One region of the Kitasatospora sp. HPM-01-4 genome, then DNA from elsewhere that is predicted to be linked to it. Evidence: predicted binding sites of a transcription regulator. Region 1 holds the regulator's gene; the other holds the start of a gene.

Evidence for each region. Region 1 encodes HspR, which represses chaperone genes until heat shock. Its sites were predicted from a motif close to TTGAGNNNNNNNNNCTCAA; they were not measured.
Region 2: the regulator HspR is predicted to act here: its motif matches at 2,217-2,235, upstream of lon (endopeptidase La).

Annotation. Positions count from the first base shown of each region.
Region 1 is NZ_JBPQGP010000005.1:4,287,441-4,298,645, forward strand. Features, by position in the region: partial or broken gene manB (mannose-1-phosphate guanylyltransferase) at 46-1,110, opposite strand; gene ACSMTC_RS18670 (heterodisulfide reductase-related iron-sulfur binding cluster) at 1,421-3,640, opposite strand; gene dnaK (molecular chaperone DnaK) at 3,934-5,775, shown strand; gene grpE (nucleotide exchange factor GrpE) at 5,772-6,380, shown strand; gene dnaJ (molecular chaperone DnaJ) at 6,495-7,640, shown strand; gene ACSMTC_RS18690 (heat shock protein transcriptional repressor HspR) at 7,645-8,166, shown strand; gene ACSMTC_RS18695 (hypothetical protein) at 8,365-9,387, shown strand; gene ACSMTC_RS18700 (hypothetical protein) at 10,003-10,614, shown strand; gene ACSMTC_RS18705 (LuxR C-terminal-related transcriptional regulator) at 10,625-11,205, opposite strand, start outside.
Region 2 is NZ_JBPQGP010000005.1:5,411,720-5,422,924, forward strand. Features, by position in the region: gene ACSMTC_RS23590 (response regulator transcription factor) at 1-681, opposite strand, end outside; gene ACSMTC_RS23595 (rhomboid-like protein) at 1,272-1,985, shown strand; gene lon (endopeptidase La) at 2,258-4,654, shown strand; gene ACSMTC_RS23605 (GtrA family protein) at 5,120-5,644, shown strand; gene ACSMTC_RS23610 (DUF3533 domain-containing protein) at 5,700-6,728, opposite strand; gene ACSMTC_RS23615 (MarR family winged helix-turn-helix transcriptional regulator) at 6,852-7,310, shown strand; gene ACSMTC_RS23620 (MDR family MFS transporter) at 7,441-9,006, opposite strand; gene ACSMTC_RS23625 (hypothetical protein) at 9,358-9,600, opposite strand; gene ACSMTC_RS23630 (inorganic phosphate transporter) at 9,620-10,819, opposite strand; gene ACSMTC_RS23635 (C40 family peptidase) at 11,162-11,205, shown strand, end outside.

The sequences.
Region 1 (11,205 bases):
CGCCGGGGTCTCGCCGGCCGGGCAGCCGCCGGGGCCCGCCGTGGTGCGGACCGCGCCGACCGGCAGCAGGGTGCCGCAGGCGATCCGGATGCCGTTCGGCAGTTCGTTGTCGGACTCCACGATCGCGCCGTCGCCGATCACGGCCCCGTCGAGTGCCGTACGGGCCCCGATCGTCGCGTAGGCACCGACGATGGAGTCCTTGACCAGGGCGTCCTCGGCGATCACCGCGCCGGGCAGGATCACGCTGCCCTCGACGATCGCACCGGACTCGATCACCGCGCCCTCGGAGACCACCGTGCCGCAGCTGAGCACCGCGCCCGGGTGGACGTCGGCGTCGGGCAGCAGCAGGGCCTCACCGGTCGGTCCCGGCACCGCCGGGGAGTCGACCTTGCCGAGCACCAGATCGGCCGAGCCCTGGACGAAGGCCGCGGGGGTGCCCAGGTCGAGCCAGTACGAGGTGTCGACCACACCGCGCAGCAGGGCGCCGGTGGACAGCAGTTCGGGGAAGGTCTCGCGCTCGACGGAGACCTCGCGGCCGGTCGGGATCCGGTCGATCACCGATCGGGTGAAGACGTAGCACCCGGCGTTGATCTGGTCGGTGACGATCTGCTCGGGGGTCTCGGGCTTCTCCAGGAACTCCAGCACCCGCCCGTTCCCGTCGGTCGGCACCAGGCCGAAGGCGCGCGGGTCCTCGACCCGGGTGAGGTGCAGGGTGACATCGGCCCCGGCGGCCACGTGGCCGTCGCGCAGGGCGGCGATGTCCACACCGGAGAGGATGTCGCCGTTGAAGACGAGCACCGGCTCGTCGGGGCCGCAGGTGAGGCCGGAGGCGGCGTTGCGGATCGCCCCGCCGGTGCCGAGCGGCTCCTTCTCGGTGAGGTAGACCAGCTCGATGCCGTACGGGCTGCCGTCCTTGAAGTGGTCGACGAAGACCTCGGCCAGGTACGAGGTGGCCAGCACGACCCGGGTCACCCCGGCCGCGGCGGCACGGGCCAGCTGGTGGGCGATGAAGGGCACTCCGGCGACGGGGAGCATCGGCTTGGGAGTGTGGGTGGTCAGCGGGCGCAGTCGTGTGCCCTTACCACCGACCAGCATGATCGCCTCGGTCATGGTCCGCGCTTCTCCCCTTGTTCCGGTGTGATGGCCGTCCCGGTACGACGACCCGGCCGTTCTGCCGGCCGTTGCCGTTGTTCGGAAGCCCGTAGCGGGCCCGTAAGCGCCTACTGTATTTCCTTCCAAAGCAGGCACGTTCCAACGGCTGCTTGATCCTTATCACTGAATCATTGAAGAACCCCACGGACGATCGACCGGGCGCTTAAACGAACATTAACGATCGTCGAAGAAACGAAGCGGCCGGAATGGTTCCGGCCCCCGCCCCGGAACGGGGTGGGGGCCGGAACGCCGACGGCTAAACCGCAGGTCAGACCTCGGCCGGCTGCGGATCCGGCGCGGGCTGGGCCTTCACCGAGTCGAGCAGCAGCTGGGCCACGTCGACCACCTTCAGGTGCTCCTTGGCGGCGCCTTCGTTCTTCTTGCCGTTGACCGAGTCGGAGAGCATCACCAGGCAGAACGGGCAGGCGGTGGAGACGATGTCCGGGTTGAGCGACAGCGCCTCGTCCACGCGCTCGGTGTTGATCCGCTTGCCGATCCGCTCCTCCATCCACATCCGGGCACCACCGGCGCCGCAGCAGAAGCCGCGCTCCTTGTGGCGGTGCATCTCCTGCTGGCGCAGACCGGGGACCTTGTCCATGATCTCGCGCGGCGGGCTGTAGACCTTGTTGTGGCGGCCCAGGTAGCAGGGGTCGTGGTAGGTGATCAGACCCTCGACCGGGTTGACCGGGACCAGCTTGCCCTCGTCGATCAGGTGCTGCAGCAGCTGGGTGTGGTGGATCACCTCGAAGTGGCCGCCCAGCTGCGGGTACTCGTTGGCGATGGTGTTGAAGCAGTGCGGGCAGGTGGCGACGATCCGCTTGACCGGGGCGTCCTCCAGGGCCGCGTTCAGCGTCTCGACGTTCTGCGCGCCGAGCATCTGGAACAGGAACTCGTTGCCCAGGCGGCGGGCGGAGTCACCGGTGCACGACTCCTCCTTGCCGAGGATCGCGAACTTGACGCCCGCGGTGTGCAGCAGCTCCGCGAAGGCCTTGGTGGTCTTCTTGGCCCGGTCCTCCAGGGCGCCGGCGCAGCCGACCCAGTACAGGTACTCGACCTCGGCGGGCTCGATGTCCTGGCCGATGACCGGCACCTCGATGCCGGTGTCCTTCTTGAGCTCCTTGACCCAGTCCAGGCGCGCCTTGGTGGCCATGCCCCACGGGTTGCCCTTGTTCTCCAGGTTCTTGAGCATCGTCCCGGCCTCGGTCGGGAACGAGGACTCGATCATCACCTGGTAGCGGCGCATGTCGACGATGTGGTCGATGTGCTCGATGTCCACCGGGCACTGCTCGACGCAGGCGCCGCAGGTGGTGCAGGACCAGAGCACGTCCGGGTCGATGACGCCGTTCTCCTCGGCGGTGCCGACCAGCGGGCGCTCGGCCTCGGCGAGAGCCGCCGCCGGGACGCCGGCCAGCTGCTCGGCGGTGCCCTTCTCCTCGCCCTCCATGCTCTTGCCGCCGCCGGCCAGCAGGTAGGGCGCCTTGGCGAAGGCGTGGTCGCGCAGCGACATGATCAGCAGCTTGGGCGAGAGCGGCTTGCCGGTGTTCCAGGCCGGGCACTGCGACTGGCAGCGGCCGCACTCGGTGCAGGTGGAGAAGTCGAGGATGCCCTTCCAGGAGAAGTGCTCGACCTGGGAGACGCCGAAGACCGCGTCCTCGGCCGGGTCCTCGAAGTCGATCGGCTGGCCGCCGCTGGTCATCGGCTGCAGCGCGCCGAGCGCCACGGCGCCGTCGGCGTTCCGCTTGAACCAGATGTTGGGGAAGCCCAGGAAGCGGTGCCAGGCGACACCCATGTCGGTGTTGAGCGAGACCGTGATCATCCAGATGAAGGAGACCGAGATCTTGATCATCGCGGTCAGCCAGAGCAGGTTGTGCAGGGTGCCGACACTCAGCCCGGAGAACGCCTTCACCAGCGGGTACGAGACCACGTACGCGGGCGAGTAGTGGTCGACCCCGAGCTGCGCGCCCTCCAGGCCGCGCAGGGTCAGGATCGCCGCACCGATGATCAGGATGACCGCCTCGATGAAGTACGCGAAGCCCATGTTCGAGCCGGCGAAGCGGGACTTGCGGCCCGGCTTGTTCGGCAGGCTCAGCTGGCGGATCACGGTCAGCACCGCGATGCCGAGGAAGGTCACCAGGCCGAGCAGCTCCTGGAACACCAGGTACGGCGTCCAGTCACCGACGATCGGGACCTCGAAGTCCGGGTCGAAGAGCTGGCCGAACGCGCCGACCAGGGTGAGGATCAGCGCGTAGAAGCCGACGGCGACGCACCAGTGGGCGATACCGACGATGCCCCACTTGTTCATCCGGCTGTGCCCGAGGAACTCCCGGATCAGGGTCACCGTGCGGGCCACCGGGTCGTTGATCCGCGACCCGGCCGGTACGGGCTGGCCGAGCCGGACGAACCGGTAGATCTGCGCGATGGCACGAGCGAACAGCGCCACGCCAACCACGGTCGTGCCCAGTGAGATGAGGATCGCTGCTAGCTGCATCCGGCTTCTCCGTACTCCAGCGGCGGTGAGGGTATAGGTCCGTCAAGTGTACTCGTGGGTAACTTAACCACCCACCGGGCGGACCTTATCGCCCATTAGCACCGATCCAGAAGGTGCTCAAGGTATGGCGGCAGTCACGTAAGGCCATACTCACCCATTCGAGCGAAAAAGGGACGGGGTGGATCGCCCGCGCAGCAAACTTGAGCCGCCACGACTCAGGGCTGTTGACTCGCTCGCGCCCCTCGTGCATGCTTGAGCCCGTAAAGCTCAACTTCTCGTCGGAGGTATCCACGATGGCACGTGCGGTCGGCATCGACCTCGGTACGACTAACTCGGTCGTCAGCGTCCTGGAGGGCGGTGAGCCCACCGTCATCACCAACGCCGAGGGTGCCCGGACCACGCCGTCCGTCGTCGCCTTCGCAAAGAACGGCGAGGTTCTGGTCGGCGAGGTCGCCAAGCGTCAGGCGGTCACCAACGTCGACCGCACCATCCGGTCGGTCAAGCGCCACATGGGCACCGACTGGAAGATCAACCTGGACGGCAAGGACTTCAACCCCCAGCAGATCTCCGCCTTCATCCTGCAGAAGCTGAAGCGCGACGCCGAGGCCTACCTGGGCGAGACCGTCACCGACGCCGTCATCACCGTCCCGGCGTACTTCAACGACTCCGAGCGCCAGGCCACCAAGGAGGCCGGCGAGATCGCGGGCCTGAACGTCCTGCGCATCGTCAACGAGCCGACCGCCGCCGCCCTGGCCTACGGCCTGGACAAGGACGACCAGACCATCCTGGTCTTCGACCTCGGTGGTGGCACCTTCGACGTCTCCCTGCTGGAGATCGGCGACGGCGTCGTCGAGGTGAAGGCCACCAACGGTGACAACCACCTCGGTGGTGACGACTGGGACCAGCGGGTCGTCGACCACCTGGTGAAGACCTTCCAGGCCGGCCACGGTGTCGACCTGTCCAAGGACAAGATGGCCCTGCAGCGTCTGCGCGAGGCTGCCGAGAAGGCCAAGATCGAGCTGTCCTCGTCCTCCGAGACCTCGATCAACCTGCCCTACATCACGGCCTCCGCCGAGGGCCCGCTGCACCTGGACGAGAAGCTCACCCGGGCCCAGTTCCAGCAGCTGACCGCGGACCTGCTGGAGCGCTGCAAGGTTCCGTTCCACAACGTCATCAAGGACGCCGGCATCCAGCTGTCCGAGATCGACCACGTGGTCCTGGTCGGTGGCTCCACCCGTATGCCGGCCGTCTCCGAGCTGGTCAAGGAGCTGACCGGCGGCAAGGAGGCCAACAAGGGCGTCAACCCGGACGAGGTCGTCGCCATCGGCGCCTCGCTGCAGGCCGGTGTCCTCAAGGGTGAGGTCAAGGACGTCCTGCTGCTGGACGTCACCCCGCTGTCCCTCGGTATCGAGACCAAGGGCGGCATCATGACCAAGCTGATCGAGCGCAACACCACCATCCCGACCAAGCGGTCGGAGATCTTCACCACGGCCGAGGACAACCAGCCGTCCGTGCAGATCCAGGTCTACCAGGGTGAGCGCGAGATCGCGGCCTACAACAAGAAGCTCGGCATGTTCGAGCTGACCGGCCTGCCGCCGGCCCCGCGCGGCCTGCCGCAGATCGAGGTCACCTTCGACATCGACGCCAACGGCATCATGCACGTGGCCGCGAAGGACCTCGGCACCGGCAAGGAGCAGAAGATGACCGTCACCGGCGGCTCCTCGCTGCCGAAGGACGAGGTCGACCGGATGCGCCGCGAGGCCGAGCAGTACGCGGAGGAGGACACCAAGCGCCGCGAGGCCGTCGAGACCCGCAACCAGGGCGAGCAGCTCGTCTACTCGACCGAGAAGTTCATCGCCGACAACGCCGAGAAGCTCCCGGCCGAGGTCAAGACCGAGGTCGAGACCGCGATCGCCGAGCTGAAGGAGAAGCTCAAGGGCGAGGACATCGCGGCGATCCGCGAGGCCACCGAGAAGGTCTCCACCACCGCGCAGAAGCTGGGCCAGGCCCTCTACGCGCAGAACGAGGCCGCCGGTGCCGCGGCCGGCGGTGCCACCGCCGGCGCCCACAAGGACGACGACGTCGTCGACGCCGAGATCGTCGACGAGGACAAGCCCAAGGGCGGTGCGGCATGACGGAGAAGCCGCAGGGCGGCAAGCCCGGCGACGACTCCGCCGCCGAGGAGGCCGTTCTCAAGGCCGCCGAGGAGGCCGTCGCGGACGCCTCCGCCGACGAGCTCACCACTGCCAAGCGCGAGGCCTCCGAGCGGACGGCCGACCTGCAGCGCCTCCAGGCCGAGTACCAGAACTACCGCAAGCGGGTCGAGCGCGACCGGCTGACGGTCCGCGAGATCGCGGTCTCCAACATCCTGGAGACCCTGATCCCGGTACTGGACGACATCGGCCGGGCCCGTGAGCACGGCGAGGTGACGGGCGGTTTCAAGTCGGTCGCCGACTCGCTGGAGACCGTCGTCGCCAAGCTGGGCCTGCAGCAGTTCGGCAAGGAGGGCGAGCCCTTCGACCCGACCATGCACGAGGCGCTGATGCACAGCTACTCCTCGGACGTCACCGAGGACACCTGCGTGCAGATCCTGCAGCCCGGCTACCGCATCGGCGAGCGGATCATCCGCCCGGCCATGGTCGCGGTGGCCGAGCCCCAGCCGGGCAGCCAGAGCACCTCCGCCCCGGAGGCCTCCGAGAAGTCGGAGTCCGACAAGGGTGACGGTGCGGCCGAAAGCTGACACCCTGTGCGCTGCGGAGTCGTACGTCGTCCATCGTTGCGACGGACGGCTCCGCAGCGCCGTATCCGCGAGCACTGACCGTTTTATGTTCCGGCCTGGGAGGTGGCGGCAGCCATGAGCACCAAGGACTACGTGGAGAAGGACTACTACAAGGTCCTCGGCGTGCCCAAGGACGCCACCGCCGCCGAAATCAAGAAGACCTACCGCAAGCTGGCCCGGGAGTTCCACCCCGACGCCAACAAGGGTGACGCCAAGGCCGAGGAGCGCTTCAAGGACATCTCCGAGGCGTACGACGTCCTCTCGGACGAGAAGCGCCGCAAGGAGTACGACGAGGCCAGGTCGCTGTTCGGCGCGGGCGGCTTCCGCGGCGGCGGGGCCGGCGGCGGCAGCTACAACTTCGACTTCGGCGACCTGTTCAGCGGCTCGCAGGGCGGCGGCGGCATCGGCGACGTCTTCGGCGGACTGTTCAACCGCACCGGCGGCCGGCAGGCCCAGCCGCGCCGGGGCGCCGACGTCGAGACCGAGGTGACGCTCAGCTTCGAGGAGGCCGTGGACGGCGCCACCGTCCCGCTCCGGATGACCAGCCAGGCCGCGTGCCGCTCCTGTTCCGGCACCGGTGCCAAGACCGGCACCACGCCCAGGGTCTGCCCGACCTGCGTCGGCGCGGGCACCGTCAGCCGGGGCCAGGGCGCCTTCGCGCTCTCCGAGCCCTGCCGGGACTGCAAGGGCCGCGGCATGCTGGTCGACGACCCGTGCACCGTCTGCCACGGCAGCGGCCGCGCCAGCTCGGCCCGCACCATGCAGGTCCGGATCCCCGCCGGGGTGCAGGACGCCCAGCGCATCCGGCTCAAGGGCAAGGGCGCCCAGGGCGAGCGCGGCGGCCAGCCCGGCGACCTCTACGTCACGGTCCACGTGGACTCGCACCCGGTCTTCGGCCGCAAGGGCGACAACCTCACCGTGACGGTCCCGGTCAGCTTCCCCGAGGCCGCGCTCGGCGGCACCATCGAGGTGCCGACGCTGAACGGTCCCTCGGTGAAGCTCAAGCTGCCCCCGGGCAGCTCGAACGGCCTCACCATGCGGGCCCGCGGCAAGGGCGCCACCCGCAAGGACGGCACCCGCGGCGACCTGCTGGTCACCGTGGAGGTCGTGGTCCCCAAGAACATCACCGGCGACGCACTGAGCGCACTGGAGCACTATCGCGAGGCCACCGCCTCGGACGACCCGCGTGCCGCCCTCTTCAAGGCGGCGGAGGGAGCGTGACCAGATGAACCAGGACCAGACCGGCACCGGCAACGCGATCGGCCCGGGTCTCGGGGAGGGGCTCCCCGGCGGTCCCCGCCCGGGCCGGACCTCCTCGGCCCGCGCCAATCCGTACCAGCTGACCGAGGACACCCCGGTCTACGTGATCTCGGTGGCCGCCGAGCTCTCCGGCCTGCACCCGCAGACCCTGCGCCAGTACGACCGCCTCGGCCTGGTCTGCCCCGACCGGACCGCGGGCCGCGGCCGGCGCTACTCCGCCCGCGACATCCAGCAGCTGCGCGACGTCCAGCGCCTCTCCCAGGACGAGGGCATCAACCTGGCCGGCATCAAGCGCATCATCGAGCTGGAGAACCAGGTCAGCGCCCTGCAGTCCCGCATCGCCGAGCTGGTCGGCTCCCTGGAGGACGCCGCCACCACCCTCCAGCAGCGCGAGGCCGCCGTCCACGCCTCCTACCGCCGCGACCTCGTCCCGTACCAGCAGGTCCAGCAGTCCAGCGCCCTGGTGGTGTGGCGGCCGAAGCGGTAGAACAGCCCGCAGAGCCTGCAGTCGTCGGCACCCCTTCCTCTTGGGGGGTGCCGACGAACTCGTTGTGGTGAGAGAGTGCGATCCCAGGCGGCCGCGCTCGCGCGTCGAGTCCGGCGGCTGCCAGGTGAAGCCAGTGCCTAGGATCTGCGGAGACAGCTCACTGGGCATACCAGTTCGGCCGACAGCGAGGAGCGACGGATGGGTGGGGCTGAGGATCCCGGTCTCACATCGACCGGGCTTGGTGCGCTGTCCGCCGAAGCACGGGCCCTGTACAAGTCGGCCGTCCGCTCCAACGGGAGGCTCGTCCCGGCCACCCTGGGGGACGGTGACGACGGGCACCTGCGCGAACTGGTCGAAGTCGGGCTCCTCGTACCGGACATGGACGACCCCGGGGTGCTCGTCGCCGTCGACCCGAAGCAGATCACGGCCGGGCTGACCGCGACCCTGCAGCGCCGCGCCCTCGAACTGCTCACCCGCGCCTCGGCACTGCCGACCGAACTGCACGAGCTGAGCCAGGCGTACGGCCACCTGGGAACGGTCTCCCAGGCCGGCGGCCCCGTCGAGCACATCCAGGGCAAGACCGAGATCAACCGGCGGCTCGCCGAGCTGATGGAGGGCAGCTGCAAGGAGGTTCTCAGCGCGCAGCCCGGCGGAGGCGCGCGGTCCTTCCCGGCGGCGGCCGCGATCGAACTGGACGTCAACATGCTCCGCCGCGGCGTCTCACGCCGGACGATCTACCAGCCCAGCACCCGCTACTCGGCCCCGACGAGGGAGTACGTCGCGGCGATGACCAGCGTGGGCGGCCAGGTACGCACTCTGGGCGAGCCTTTTACCCGCCTGATAGTCGTGGACCGACTGATCGCTGTCATTCCCTTCGACGGCGACACCGAACGGGCCGCGGTGGTTCAGGACGAGGCTGTTGTGGCGTACCTGGTCAACCAATTCGATGGCTTCTGGGAACGGGCGATACCGTTTCTGGGCGGAAACGACGTACCCCCTGAAGTGGTCTCCCGTCTCCGGGCGAACATCATCCGCATGATGCTTCAGGGGGTGGGCCATCGCGTCATTGCCCGCAGCCTGGGACTCAGCGAGCGGACCCTGGCACGCCACATCGCCGAACTACGCGAGGAACACGACGCCGAGACTCTGTTTCAGCTCGGCTGGAAGATGGCGGAGAGCCATCGCAGCCTTCCGCATTTCGAAGACGACGTCGTGGAGTGACCAGAATCCGTCAGGTCCAGATCACATCGGCAGCCGGGGACGCCTGAAGAGCAGCCAGGCTCGGAGCAGCAGCAGCCGGTGGCGTCTGATGCGTGCTGACCACGGATCGGGTCCAGATGACGTCAGTGGCGTGCGCCGGTGCAACGCCGAGCAGAACGGTCACCCCGGCGAGTATGACTGAGGTCGCGAGACGGCGCGCCTTGAGCACGGGGACCACTTCCCTTCAAATGTAATTGCCGACTTCACCATATTGGTTCCGCCAAGTCGGCCGACACTCGCGGTTACCCACGAACCGTCAGCTGACAGCGGCGGTCCATACCTTATGCATCGGATGTAACTTTTGCAGCCCCAACGGCTGGCCAGCAGTACACGGGATGTGTCATCTCGCTGCCTGGCAGGGAGATGACACCGGGTGCCAGTGGACGCGAGACCGCCCTCACCGAGACGATCAGTGCACCGTCCAATCGGTCGGAATCGCCACTGTACGGGGGCGAGAGCCAGTGGCGTGGACATGCCGAAATAGTTCTGACCTCAGCGAATGTACAGCAGCATTCTCAATAACCACACCGCCCATCAGGACTTGGCACCCTCGGGCACTTCCTCCCCGGAGTCGACATGAGTGAGCCCTACCTGCGCCAGCGCGCCGTCCAGACCCCCGAGGGCCGGCGCGCACGGGTGTTCCTGGCCGCGCCGCTGATGCGGTTGACCGGTCCGGCCGACAGCGTGGTGACCCTGGCCAGCCGGACCAGGCTGACCACCCTCCGCTCGACACTCCTGAACAGCGGCGCGGCCGTGTACAGCGCTCACCACAGCGACGCCTGGACCGTGCAGGGCCGGGCCCCCGAGTCCCGGGTGCCGTCCGACTTCCGCGCGCTGCAGACCGCCGACCTGGTCTTCGCCTACGTCGGCGCTCCGCTCTCGGCCGGCGTGAGCCTGGAGCTGGGCTGGGCCTCCGCGCTGCGCAAGCCGGTGGTGCTGCTGGTGGACGAGGCGATCACGCACAACCCGCTGATCGCCACCATCGAGCAGGTCGCGCCGGTACTGCCGCTGGTCTTCGACGACACCTGGTCCCAGGAGGCGCTGCGCCACACCGTGGAGACCGCGCTCGACTGGGCGGGCATGGCCCTCTCGCTCCGCGAGGGCTTCTGGACCTCCCCCGGCGACGCCTTCCCGGCGCCGCGCCAGGAGCCCTTCGGCTACTGGTCGTCCGAGGCCGCCACCGGCTGACCGCCACGCGTCACCCACCCGACGGCACCTCGCCTCCCCGCATCTGCCAGCCGAGCTGGAACAGCGTCTGAGCGTCGTACAGTTCGCGCAGCCGCGAGATGTGGCCGGCCACCGTGCGCTCGCTCAGCCCCAGCCGGCTGGCGATCGCCCGCTGGGTCAGCCCCTGTGCCAGGAGCCGGCCCACCTGCTCATGGGCCGGGACCGCGCCGCCGTCCGGCTTGGCGCTGCGCCACTGGACCCGCTCGGCCCGCTCCCAGTCCCGCTCGAACACGGCCACCAGGAAAGCCACCACCGCGGGATCCTCGATGAACGCCGCACTGCTGTTGTCCGCGGCGGCCGGGATCACCGCGACCCGGCGGTCGAAGACGAGCATCCGGGTGAACGGCTCGGCCAGGATCCTGATCTGCCCGCCCCACTCGCTGACGGCCGCCGCGTACCGGACCGTCGACGGATCGTCCCTGACCTCGGGCTGGTAGATCGTCCGGCAGCTGCCGCCCCTGCCGAGGAACAGGCGCAGACGCTCCATCGACTGGGCCAGATGACCCGCCGGCCGTGCGCCGGGCTGCGCCGCCAGCGCCTCCTTGCTGCTGT
Region 2 (11,205 bases), 1.1 Mb from region 1:
GGCACCGATCTTCCGGCGCAGCGCCTTCACATGGCTGTCGACGGTGCGGGTGCCGGACGCGTCGGTCCAGTCCCAGACCTCGGCCAGCAGCTGCTCGCGGGTGAGCACGGCGCGCGGCTGGGCGGCCAGGCAGGCCAGCAGGTCGAACTCGGTCGGCGTCAGGTGGACGTCGCCGCTGCCCAGGCGCACCCGGCGCTGGACGTGGTCGATCTCCAGATCGCCGAAGCGCAGGGAGCCGAGTGCGGGTGTCCTGGCCGCCTGCTGGGCCCGCTCCACGCGGCGCAGCAGCACATTGACCCGGGCCGCCAGTTCACGCATCGAGAACGGCTTCGTCATGTAGTCGTCCGCGCCGACCCCGAGGCCGACCAGCAGGTCCGTCTCGTCGTCGCGCGCGGTCAGCATCAGGACCGGCACCGGGCGCTGCGCCTGGATCCGGCGGCACACCTCAAGGCCGTCGAAGCCGGGCAGCATCACGTCGAGGACCACCAGGTCCGGCTGCCAGGTGTGGAATCCGTCCACCGCGCCGGGGCCGTCGTGGGCCACGGCGACCTTGAAGCCCTCGGCGCCGAGCCTGGCTGCGATCGACTCGGCGATCGTCGGCTCGTCCTCCACGACGAGCACCCGCCGCTGTGTGGTCACCGGACTGCCAGTGCCGGTGCTCTCCTGCTGAATTTCTGTCACGGTCACGCCACCGCCCCCAGGGCTGCGGGCCGGCTGCCTGTGGGGACAGCGGGCTCCGCTCGTAGTCGTCTTGTTCCGTCATGGGCCGTGTTCCGGCCCGCGGTCCACCCGAAATGCCGTCCGCCGTCGGCATCTGAAGGCAAGGCCCGCAGGTGTGGGTCTGCGTGCCCTCCGCTCTCATCGCAGCGTACGGACACTGCGAGCATCCCGGCAGGTGAACCGGATACAACCGGCCTGTTGGCCGGGGCCGGAGACCTGCCCGGGACGGGGTACGGGGCGATACCTTACCCGGCAAAAATATCGCCCGTAACGGTGCGTATGCCCTCGAACGAATGGCAGACTTCATCGCGAAGTGACTACTTGTCCGTAAACAAAGGGCTGGTACGGACCAAGGTGGGGGCGGTTCGCGGGCCCGGTCCGGGAGCGATCTTCACAGGTCCCTCTCAGCAGGCTCTCATGAGCTCGACGTAACGTGGGCACGACAAACGCCACCCGGCCCACACACCTGGAGCGGAGGCGGGATGCCGGAGCTGCGGCGCGGTGCCGGGCGGGGGCGCGGTCTCGGCGCGGGGCATGGACGGGGGGCCGGCGTGCGGGGTGAACGGACGGCCGGACGGCCGGCGTGGACCGGGCTGCCGGGCCTGGCGTGGCGGCTGGTGCCCACCCCGCGGCGCAACCCCTTCGCCTTCGGCTACATGCTCGTGCTGCTGGGCACCACCCTGTTCTCCCAGTTCGGCGATCCCGCCCTGGTCGAGCGGCTCCTGGAGATCTCCAGCACCGACGGGCACAACCTGCTGCACCGTACGGTCCTGCCCCTGCTGCTCAGCGGCCTGTGGGTGGCCGGGCCGGTCTGGGCGCCCTATCTCTGGGCCTTCGTCCTCACCGTGGCGCCGCTGGAGCGCCGGGTCGGCGCGCTGCGGGCGGCGGCCGTCTTCGCCGCCGGGCACGTCCTGGCCACCCTGCTGTCGCAGTCGGTCGTCGCGCTCGCCGTCGCCGCCGGGAGGCTCGGTCCGGACGCCCTGGACAGCCTGGACATCGGGGTCAGCTACGGCGTGCTGGCCAGCCTCGGCGCGCTCGCCGGGCTGCTCCGGATGCCCGGGCGACTCCTGGCGCTGGCTACGGCGGCCGCGGTGATCGGACACGGCATCCTCGCCGACCGCGACCTGGTCACCGGTGTCGGGCACCCGGCGTCCCTGCTCATCGGCGTCGCGCTCTGGGGCTGGCTGCGGCGCGGCCGACCGCGCAGGGAGGCGTTCCGGGGGCGCGAGGAGCAGCGCGAGCAACCTGCGACGGCAGGGCTCTGAGCCCTCGGCCGGCCGGGCGGAGCCTCGGCGGGCCGTCGCGTGCGCGCGGACGCGGGCTGCCGTGTGAGGAGGAGGACCCTGCGGGGGCGGGCGGTTTCCGCGCCTTGGCGGGGTGACTCCCACTGCCGGGTCCGGTATGGACTCACACCTTCCGGTTCAAGGCCGTCTTCCTTCCCCGGGCTGATCGCTGAGGGCGAACACGGAGCCGGGAACAACCCGGCGCCGCCGATCCTTAGTCAGGTCAGCTCAAGTTCGCTGACTGGGGAGAGATCATGGCATCGACGTCCGCTTCGCTCACTCTGCCCGTGCTCCCGCTCGACGACGAAGTGGTGCTGCCGGGCATGGTGGTCCCGCTGGACCTGTCCGGCGCCGAGGTGCGCGCCGCGATCGAGGCGGCCAGGGCCGGGGCCGGTGCAGGGGCGAAGCCGCAGGTCCTGCTGGTGCCCCGGCTGGACGGGTCGTACGCGGCGGTCGGCACCCTGGCCACCGTCGAGCAGGTCGGCCGGCTGGCCGACGGAGACCCCGCGGCCCTGGTCCGCGCCGTCCGCCGGGTCAGGATCGGTGCCGGTACGACCGGTCCCGGCGCCGCACTCTGGGTGGAGACCAGCCCGTTCCGCGAGTCGGACCCGGGCCTGCCGGTGGCCGGGCGGGCCGCCGAGCTGGTCAAGGAGTACAAGTCGCTCTCCACGACGTGGCTGCGCAAGCGCGGCGCCTGGCAGATCGTCGACCGGGTGACGCAGATGGAGGGCGTCGGCGAGCTCGCCGACAACATCGGGTACGCGCCCTTCGCCACCGCCGAGCAGAAGCTCAAGGTGCTGCTGGAGCCGGATCAGCTGGCCCGGCTGGAGTACGCGCTGACGCTGCTGCGCGACCACCTCGCCGAGGAGGAGGTCAACGACACCATCCGCAAGGACGTCGAGGAGGGCGTGGCCAAGCAGCAGAAGGAGTTCCTGCTCCGCCGCCAGCTGGAGGCGGTCCGCAAGGAGCTGGCCGAGCTGAACGGCGGGGCGGACGGCGAGGAGGGCGACTACCGCTCCCGGGTCGAGGCCGCCAACCTGCCCGAGAAGGTCCGCGAGGCCGCCCTCAAGGAGGTCGACAAGCTGGAGCGGGCGAGCGACCAGTCGCCGGAGGGCTCCTGGATCCGCACCTGGCTGGACACCGTCCTCGACCTGCCGTGGAACGAGCGCAGCGAGGACGTCTACGACATCACCGCCGCCCGCGCCGTGCTGGACGCCGACCACGCGGGCCTGGCCGATGTGAAGGACCGGATCGTCGAGTACCTGGCCGTGCGCAAGCGCCGGGCGGGTCAGGGGCTCGGGGCGGTCGGCGGCCGCCGCGGGGGAGCGGTGCTGGCGCTGGTCGGGCCGCCCGGGGTGGGCAAGACCTCGCTCGGCGAATCGGTCGCCCACGCGATGGGACGGAAGTTCGTCCGGGTGGCGCTCGGCGGCGTCCGGGACGAGGCGGAGATCCGCGGCCACCGGCGCACGTACGTCGGCGCGCTCCCCGGCCGGATCGTGCGCGCCATCAAGGAGGCCGGGTCGATGAACCCGGTGGTCCTGCTGGACGAGATCGACAAGGTCGGCTCCGACTACCGGGGCGACCCGGCGGCCGCACTGCTCGAAGTCCTCGACCCCGCGCAGAACCACACCTTCCGCGACCACTACCTGGAGGTCGAGCTGGACCTCTCGGACGTGGTCTTCCTGGCCACCGCCAACGTGCTGGAGGCCATCCCCGGGCCGCTGCTCGACCGGATGGAGCTGGTCCGCCTGGACGGCTACACCGAGGACGAGAAGGTCGTCATCGCCCGCGACCACCTGCTGCCCCGGCAGCTGGAGCGGGCCGGGCTGACCGCCGAGGAGGTCTCGGTGGGCGAGGCCGCCCTGCGTCGGCTGGCGGGCGAGTACACCCGCGAGGCCGGCGTGCGGAACCTGGAGCGTTCGATCGCCCGCATCCTGCGGAAGGTCGCCGCACAGAGCGAGCTGGGCGAGCGCGAGCTGCCCGCCGTGATCGGCGCGGACGACCTGCGGGCGCTGATCGGGCGGCCGCACCACGTCCCCGAGTCCGCCCAGGAGCCCGCCGAGCGGCGCACCGCCGTCCCCGGCGTGGCCACCGGTCTCGCGGTGACGGGCGCCGGCGGCGAGGTCCTCTACATCGAGGCCTCGCTGGCCGACGCCGAGACGGGCGGCACCGGTCTCACCCTGACCGGTCAGCTGGGCGACGTGATGAAGGAGTCCGCGCACATCGCACTCTCCTACCTGCGCTCGCGCGGAGCCGAGCTGGAGCTGCCGGTCGTCGGCCTGCGGGACCGGGGCGTCCACCTGCACATCCCTGCCGGGGCCGTCCCCAAGGACGGGCCGAGCGCCGGGATCACCATGACCACCGCGCTGGCCTCGCTGCTGTCCGGCCGCAAGGTCCGGACGGACGTGGCGATGACGGGCGAGGTCTCGCTGACCGGCCGGGTGCTGCCGATCGGCGGGGTCAAGCAGAAGCTCCTCGCCGCAGACCGGGCCGGGATCACCACCGTGATCATCCCCAGGCGCAACGAAGCCGACCTGGACGACGTCCCGGCCGAGGTGCTGGACCGGCTCACCGTCCACCCGGTGGGTGACGTCCGCGAGGTGCTCAAGCTGGCCCTGGAGCCCGCCGAGCTCCTGATGGCGGCCGCGTAGGCGCCCAGGGCCGCGGGGCGTACGGGGCGCGGGCCCAGGGCGCGGGCCCAGGGTGCGGGGTGGTGCCGACACCACCCCGCGCCTCCGCGCAGTGCCGGTCCGGGGCCGTGGAAGTCGGCTGCGGCAAGCGGCGGTTGGTGCTCGGTTCCCCGCACCCTCGGCGGCGGCGCCGACGGTGTGCCCGCAGGGGACCCGGCAACCGTCAGCCGTAGTCGGACAGTTCACCTCCGGGTCCGGCAACCGGCAGCCGTACCCGGGAAGTTCGCCCGGTCGCCGGGGCCGTCCCTTGCCGGGGAGCCGGCCGGGGAGCCAGCCGGCGGGGCGGCTGCCGGGGCCCTGCGGACCATGGCCGGCCGGCCGCCGGATAGCGGGCCCGCCCGCCGCGCGCAAGGGCAACCGGGCGGTAATGCCCCGGGCGGGTCTTTCGGGTACCGGGGGCGATCCCCGGCGTGCGACACTGCCGAAATGCCGTCACCTACTCAACGGGCCCTGGCCCTGGTTCCGGCCCGACTGCGCCCGCTCCTGCTGCGGCACCGCAGGCTGGTGAAGTTCCTGCTGGTGGGCGGCACCTGCTTCCTGCTCACCACAGCCGTCAACTTCGGGCTGAAACTCACGGTGCTGCACGCCAAACCGGTGGCCGCGCTCACCGTCGCGACCGTGATCGCGACCGTCGTCTCGTACGTCCTCAACCGGCAGTGGTCCTTCCGTACCAACGGGAGGCACCGCGAGGCCGTGCTCTTCTTCGTGGTCAGCGGGGTGGCGATCCTGGTGAACGACGCCCCGCTGGCCTTCTCCCGCTATGTGCTGGACCTGCGCGAGCCGGACGTCAGCGCCTTCACCCAGGAGGTGGCCGACTTCCTCAGCGGGATGATCGTCGGCACCCTGCTCGCCATGGTCTTCCGCTACTGGGCGATGAAGCGCTGGGTGTTCCGGACCGAGCCGGCCCCGGCCGCCGGGGCGCGGCCCAGGCCACAACGCGAACGGGTCTGAGACCCCCGGCCGGCACTTCGGCCCGGGGGTCTCAGACCCGTTCGACGACGGTCTGTCAGCTGGCCGGTTCGCGGCCGCCGCGCGGCCCGCGCATCACCGCGAGGAAGGTGACGGCGATGCCGAGCACGGCCCAGACGGTGAGGACCAGCAGCGGGGTGCCGATGTTGGTGCTGTCGAAGTAGGCGATCGAGCGCGCCGCGTCCGTACCCGCGCCGTTGGGGATCCAGGCGCCGATGGCCCGCCAGAACGGGGGCAGCAGCGGCGGTGCGTAGACCCCGCCCGCACTCGGGTTGCCGAGCACCACGAAGATCAGGACCGCCAGTCCGATGCCGATGACGTCGAACAGCGACTGCAGGGCCATGGTGATCGCGCCGACCGAGAAGACGATCAGGCTGCCGAGACCGATCAGCTGCGCGCTGGAGCCCGGCAGGGCGTTCAGGGCCGAACCGACGATGACCGTGCCGCCGATCCCGGCCGCGACCGAGTAGAGCGCGAGGACACCGAGGCGGATCAGCGCCCGGTGGCGGTTGGCGGGCCGGGCACCCGCGCTGATGCCGAGGATCGAGGCGACCAGGTAGCCGCCGACGCACCAGCCGACGACCAGGTAGAAGGAGGAGAGGCCCCTGCCGTCGCCCGCCGTCAGCGGAACCACGTCCTCGACCTTCACGGTGCGGTGCTGGGTCTTCTCCAGGCCGGTGACGATCTGCTCGGCGGCGGTGGCGGCGGCCGCGCTGCGGGCCCCGGCGACCAGCAGGGTGTCCTCGGTGCCCTTCGGGTCGAAGACCAGGGCCGCGTAGATCTTCTGGTCCTTGAGCAGGTCGGTCGCCGCGTCGGCGCTCTCCGCCGTGCCTGCCTTCACCGCGTCGTTCGGTACGGATTCGAGGCCGGCCACCAGCTTCGGGCTGATCTGAGGCGGGGCGACGACGGCGATCGACAGCTGGTGCGGCGTGGGGTGGTGCAGGGCGCCGAGGTACGAGGTGATGAAGCCGAGCTGGAGCAGCAGTACGGCGACCACCATGAACGCTGCGCGCGGTTTCACCGCGTCCTTCAACTCTGCGAGGAACCCTTGGTCCGAGCCGGCCATCGACTCTCTCCCCCTTGATTATCGAGAACACGGTCAAAGCGAATACTTCATGAGGATGATACTTCACGAGGTGAAGCAGTTGGCCTGGTCGGAGAAAGTCCGCCCTGCGGGATACTGGTCGCCATGAGTGACGACGCGGCTGCCGAAGAGGCGTTCCTGGCGGTCGAGCGCGAGGTCGCGCTGCTGTTCCGGCGCGGCCGGGCTCGCGCGGCGGACATGTCCCGCCTGGTACATCCGCAGCTGGAGGGCGTCGCCTACAGCATGATGGCCTTCATCGAGGCCGCCGGGCGGGTGCGGATGACCGACATCGGTCTGCACTTCGGTGTGGGGAAGGCCACGATCAGCCGTCAGATCAAGGTGCTTGAGACGCTCGGCCTGGTGGCGCGCGAGGTGGACCCGCTGGACCGGCGCTCCTCGCTGGTCTCGCTCACCGAGGACGGCGCGGCGCGCTTCCTGCGGGCCAAGGGCCAGCGGATGGCCCAGTTCCGGGCGCTGCTGGGGACCTGGGAGACCGCCGATGTGCAGCAGTTCGGCGAGCTGCTGGAGCGCTTCAACGCCCTGACCGCCGCGCTCGACGCCTGAGCCTCCAGGGGCCCGTCCTCTCACGGGGTTCCGCGCGTCCCGCCGGCCGCCCCGTTCGAGCGGCGAAGAGGGGCCCGGGCCGCCGTCACGGCGACCCGGGCCCCTCCGTCCGTACAGGTGCCTTCGGTGCTCAGTCCTTGACCAGCTGCGGCTCCGCCTGCTGCGCCGGCGCCTCCTCCTGGCGGGTCCGCAGCGGCACCTCGCGGATCAGCAGCACCACCAGGAAGGCCACCAGCGCGAACGGCGCCGCCACCAGGAAGACCTCCGCCACCCCGTGCCCGAAGGCGTCGGTGACCAGCGGCACCACCGGCTTGGGCAGCCTGTGCAGGTCGGGGATCTCCCCGCCGCCGGCCGCGGCCGCGGCCGCCGGGTTGATGTGCGCGGCGACCAGGTTCTCGGTCAGGTAGTGGGTGACCCGGTTGGAGAGCAGGGCACCGAGCGCCGTGACACCCATCGCACCGCCCATGGTGCGGAAGAAGGTGACCGCCGAGCTGGCCGCGCCGAGCTCCTTGCGCTCCACGGTGTTCTGCACCGCCAGGACCAGGTTCTGCATGGTCAGCCCGAGGCCGACACCGGTCAGTGCCATGAAGAGGGCGAGCATCGGGTACGCGGTGTCGTCCCGGATGGTGCCCAGCAGTGCGAAGCCGGCGGCGAGCAGGAAGGTCCCGGAGACCAGGTACGCCTTCCACTTGCCGTACCTGGTGATCAGCCGGCCGGCCACGGTGGAGGAGACGGCCAGGCCGAGGATCATCGGCAGGGTCATGAGGCCGGCCATGGTCGGCGACTTCTCCCGGGCCAGCTGGAAGTACTGGCTCAGGAAGGTGGTGGCGCCGTACATCCCGATCCCGACCAGGGCGCTGGCGATCGCGGCCAGCGAGAAGGTCCGGTAGCGGAACAGGCTCAGCGGGATGATCGGCTCGGCGGCCCGGCTCTCGGCCAGGACGAAGAGTGCGGCCAGCACCAGGCCGCCCGGGACCATCACGGCGGTCTGCCAGGAGATCCAGGCGTAGTTCTGGCCGGCCAGGCTGATCCAGATCATCAGCAGGCTGACGGCTCCGGCGATCAGCAGCGAACCCAGGTAGTCGATCTTCACCTCGCGCTTGGTGACCGGCAGCTTCAGGGTCCGCTGCAGCACCAGGATGGCGATCAGCGAGAACGGGATGCCGACGTAGAAGCACCAGCGCCAGCCGAGCCAGCTGGTGTCCACGATGACGCCGCCGATCAGCGGGCCGCCGATGGTGGCCAGTGCGAACACCGCGCCGAAGTAGCCGCTGTAGCGGCCTCGCTCGCGCGGCGAGACCATCGCGGCCAGGCAGATCTGGCCGAGCGCCGTGACACCGCCCGCGCCGATGCCCTGCAGGACTCGGCAGGCGATCAGCTCACCGGTGTTCTGGGAGAGTCCGGCCAGGGCGGACGACACGATGTAGATCACCAGGGCGACCTGCACCAGCAGCTTCTTGCTGACCAGGTCGGAGAGCTTGCCCCAGATCGGGGTGGAGGCGGTGAGCGAGAGCAGCGCCGCGGTGATCACCCAGGTGTACGCCGCCTGGCCGCCGTGCAGGTCGTTCAGGATCCGGGGCAGGGCGTTCGACACGACGGTCGAGGAGAGGACCGCGACGAACAGACCGAGGAGCAGGCCGGAGAGGGCTTCCAGTACTTGGCGATGGGTCATGGATTCGGTCGGGGAGTCGCTCATCAAGGTCCTTCACTGGGATTCGTTGCCTTAGGCAACCATAATCCGAGATGGTTGAATTTGGCAACCTTCCTGGTGGCAAAGTAAAGCCCGCCGGTCAGGGCGGGCGAAGCGGAGTGCGGACGGCGTCCGGGGCTCGGGCGTCGGGTGTGGCGGTGCGTCCGTGTCCGGTCGGGCCCGACTGGGCGGGCCGCCTGGTCGGGCCAAAAACGCCTCAGGGGCGCGGGTGCCGCGCGAACGACCGCGCCCTCCGTAGAGGGCCGATCGCGCGGTACCCGCGCCCCTGAGTGGCGCGTGTGTCCGGGGACTTCCGAATCTCGCGGCTCCCCTTGCCCCGGCGGGCTCGCCCCGGGGTCAGCCGGCGATGAGGGTGAGGCAGTAGAGGACGGCGCCCGCGCAGGCCGCGAAGCAGAGCGAGGCGAGGGCCAGGCTGCCCTTGCCCGCCGAGCCGCCGTCGGCGCCGGCGGCCTGCACGGCCGCCTCGCGGCGGGAGAGGGCGAGGACGCCGAGCGAGAAGACGGTGACCACGGCGACGGTGATGGCGAAGCTGGCGCCCGCGGTCTGGGCCAGCGCGGCCCACTTGATGGTCATGCTCATGGGTGACTGCCTTCCGGGATCAGGCTGCGACGGTGGTCGAGGCGGCGGTCGGGGTGGTGGCGGGGGAGGCCGGGGCCACCTCGACGGTCTCGACGGGCGCGGTGGCGCTGACGGAGGTCACGTCGTTGACGTTGTCCGCGTGCACCGGCTGGCGGCGGGAGACGAGGTACATCGCGCCCGAGCCGATCACCAGGGCCGCGCCGACCAGTACGACACCCCAGGTGCCCTGGTCCACGATCACGGCGGCGAGGCCGGAGACGACGGCGGCGGCGGGCAGGGTCAGGCCCCAGGTGTAGACCATGCGGCGGGCCATGGCCCAGTTCAGCCGGGGGTTGCGGCCGCCGAGGCCGGCACCCATGATGCCGCCGGAGCAGACCTGGGTGGTGGACAGGCCGTAGCCCATGGCCGAGGAGGTCAGGATGACGGTGGCGGAGGCGCTCTCGGAGGCCAGGCCCTGCGGCGGACGGATGTCGGCCAGGCCCGAGCCCATGTTGCGGATGATCCGCCAGCCGCCCATGTAGGTGCCGAGCGCGATGGCCGCACCGGCGGTGGCGATCACCCAGACCGGCGGCGTCGCACCCTTGTGCAGGGCACCGGCGGAGACCAGGGTCAGGGTGATGATGCCCATGGTCTTCTGGGCGTCGTTGGTGCCGTGGGCCAGCGAGATCAGCGAGGCCGAGAACATCTGGCCCTTGCGGAAGCTCTTGTCGGTGGCCTTCTCGTCGGTGCGCCGGGTCACCAGGTAGGCCAGCTTGGTGGCGCCCCAGGCGGCCAGACCGGCCACGATCGGGGAGGCCACGGCCGGGATGACGATCTTGGACAGTACGGTCCCGAAGTTCACGCCGCTCATGCCGGTGCCGACCACGGTGGCGCCGATCAGACCGCCGTAGAGCGCGTGCGAGGAGCTGGAGGGCAGGCCCCTCAGCCAGGTCAGCAGGTTCCAGAGGATGGCGCCGACCAGCGCCGCGAAGATGATCGAAGGCTGGATGCCCGCCTTCTCGTTGACGATGCCGCCGGAGATGGTGCTGGCGACCTTCACGGAGAGGAAGGCACCGGCGAAGTTGAGGACCGCCGCGATGGTGACCGCGACCTTGGGCTTGAGTGCTCCTGTGGCGATGGAGGTGGCCATCGCGTTGGCAGTGTCGTGGAAGCCGTTGGTGAAGTCGAAGGCGAGCGCCGTGATGATCACAACGGCCACCAGGAACGTGATGTGTTCCATACCCAAACAATCGTCGTAGTTGTCGACCTGACAGAGCTGACAGCGGGACCGTAGGGACGGTTGGTGAACGGAAGGTGAACTGGACCGGGAATTGTGGTTCCGATCATGGCGTGACGGTTGCGCAGAGGGGGCTGGAACATGACGGCCGAGCCTCTGACGTGGGCATTTGTCGGTGATCAGACGATTTGACGGGATCCGGGTGAGACGGGACTCACAGCGGACCTGAGAATTCATCAGTCCGGTATGGACAGCCTCTGTCTGTGACGGCCCGGGCATGGCAGGATCAGCCGGTAACTCGTGGGTAACGAAGTCCGGCGCCGCCGGGCAGGGGAGGGCCGGCCGATGGGCGCTGCGGCACAGCAGGTCGAGACGACCGGCGGCGGGGC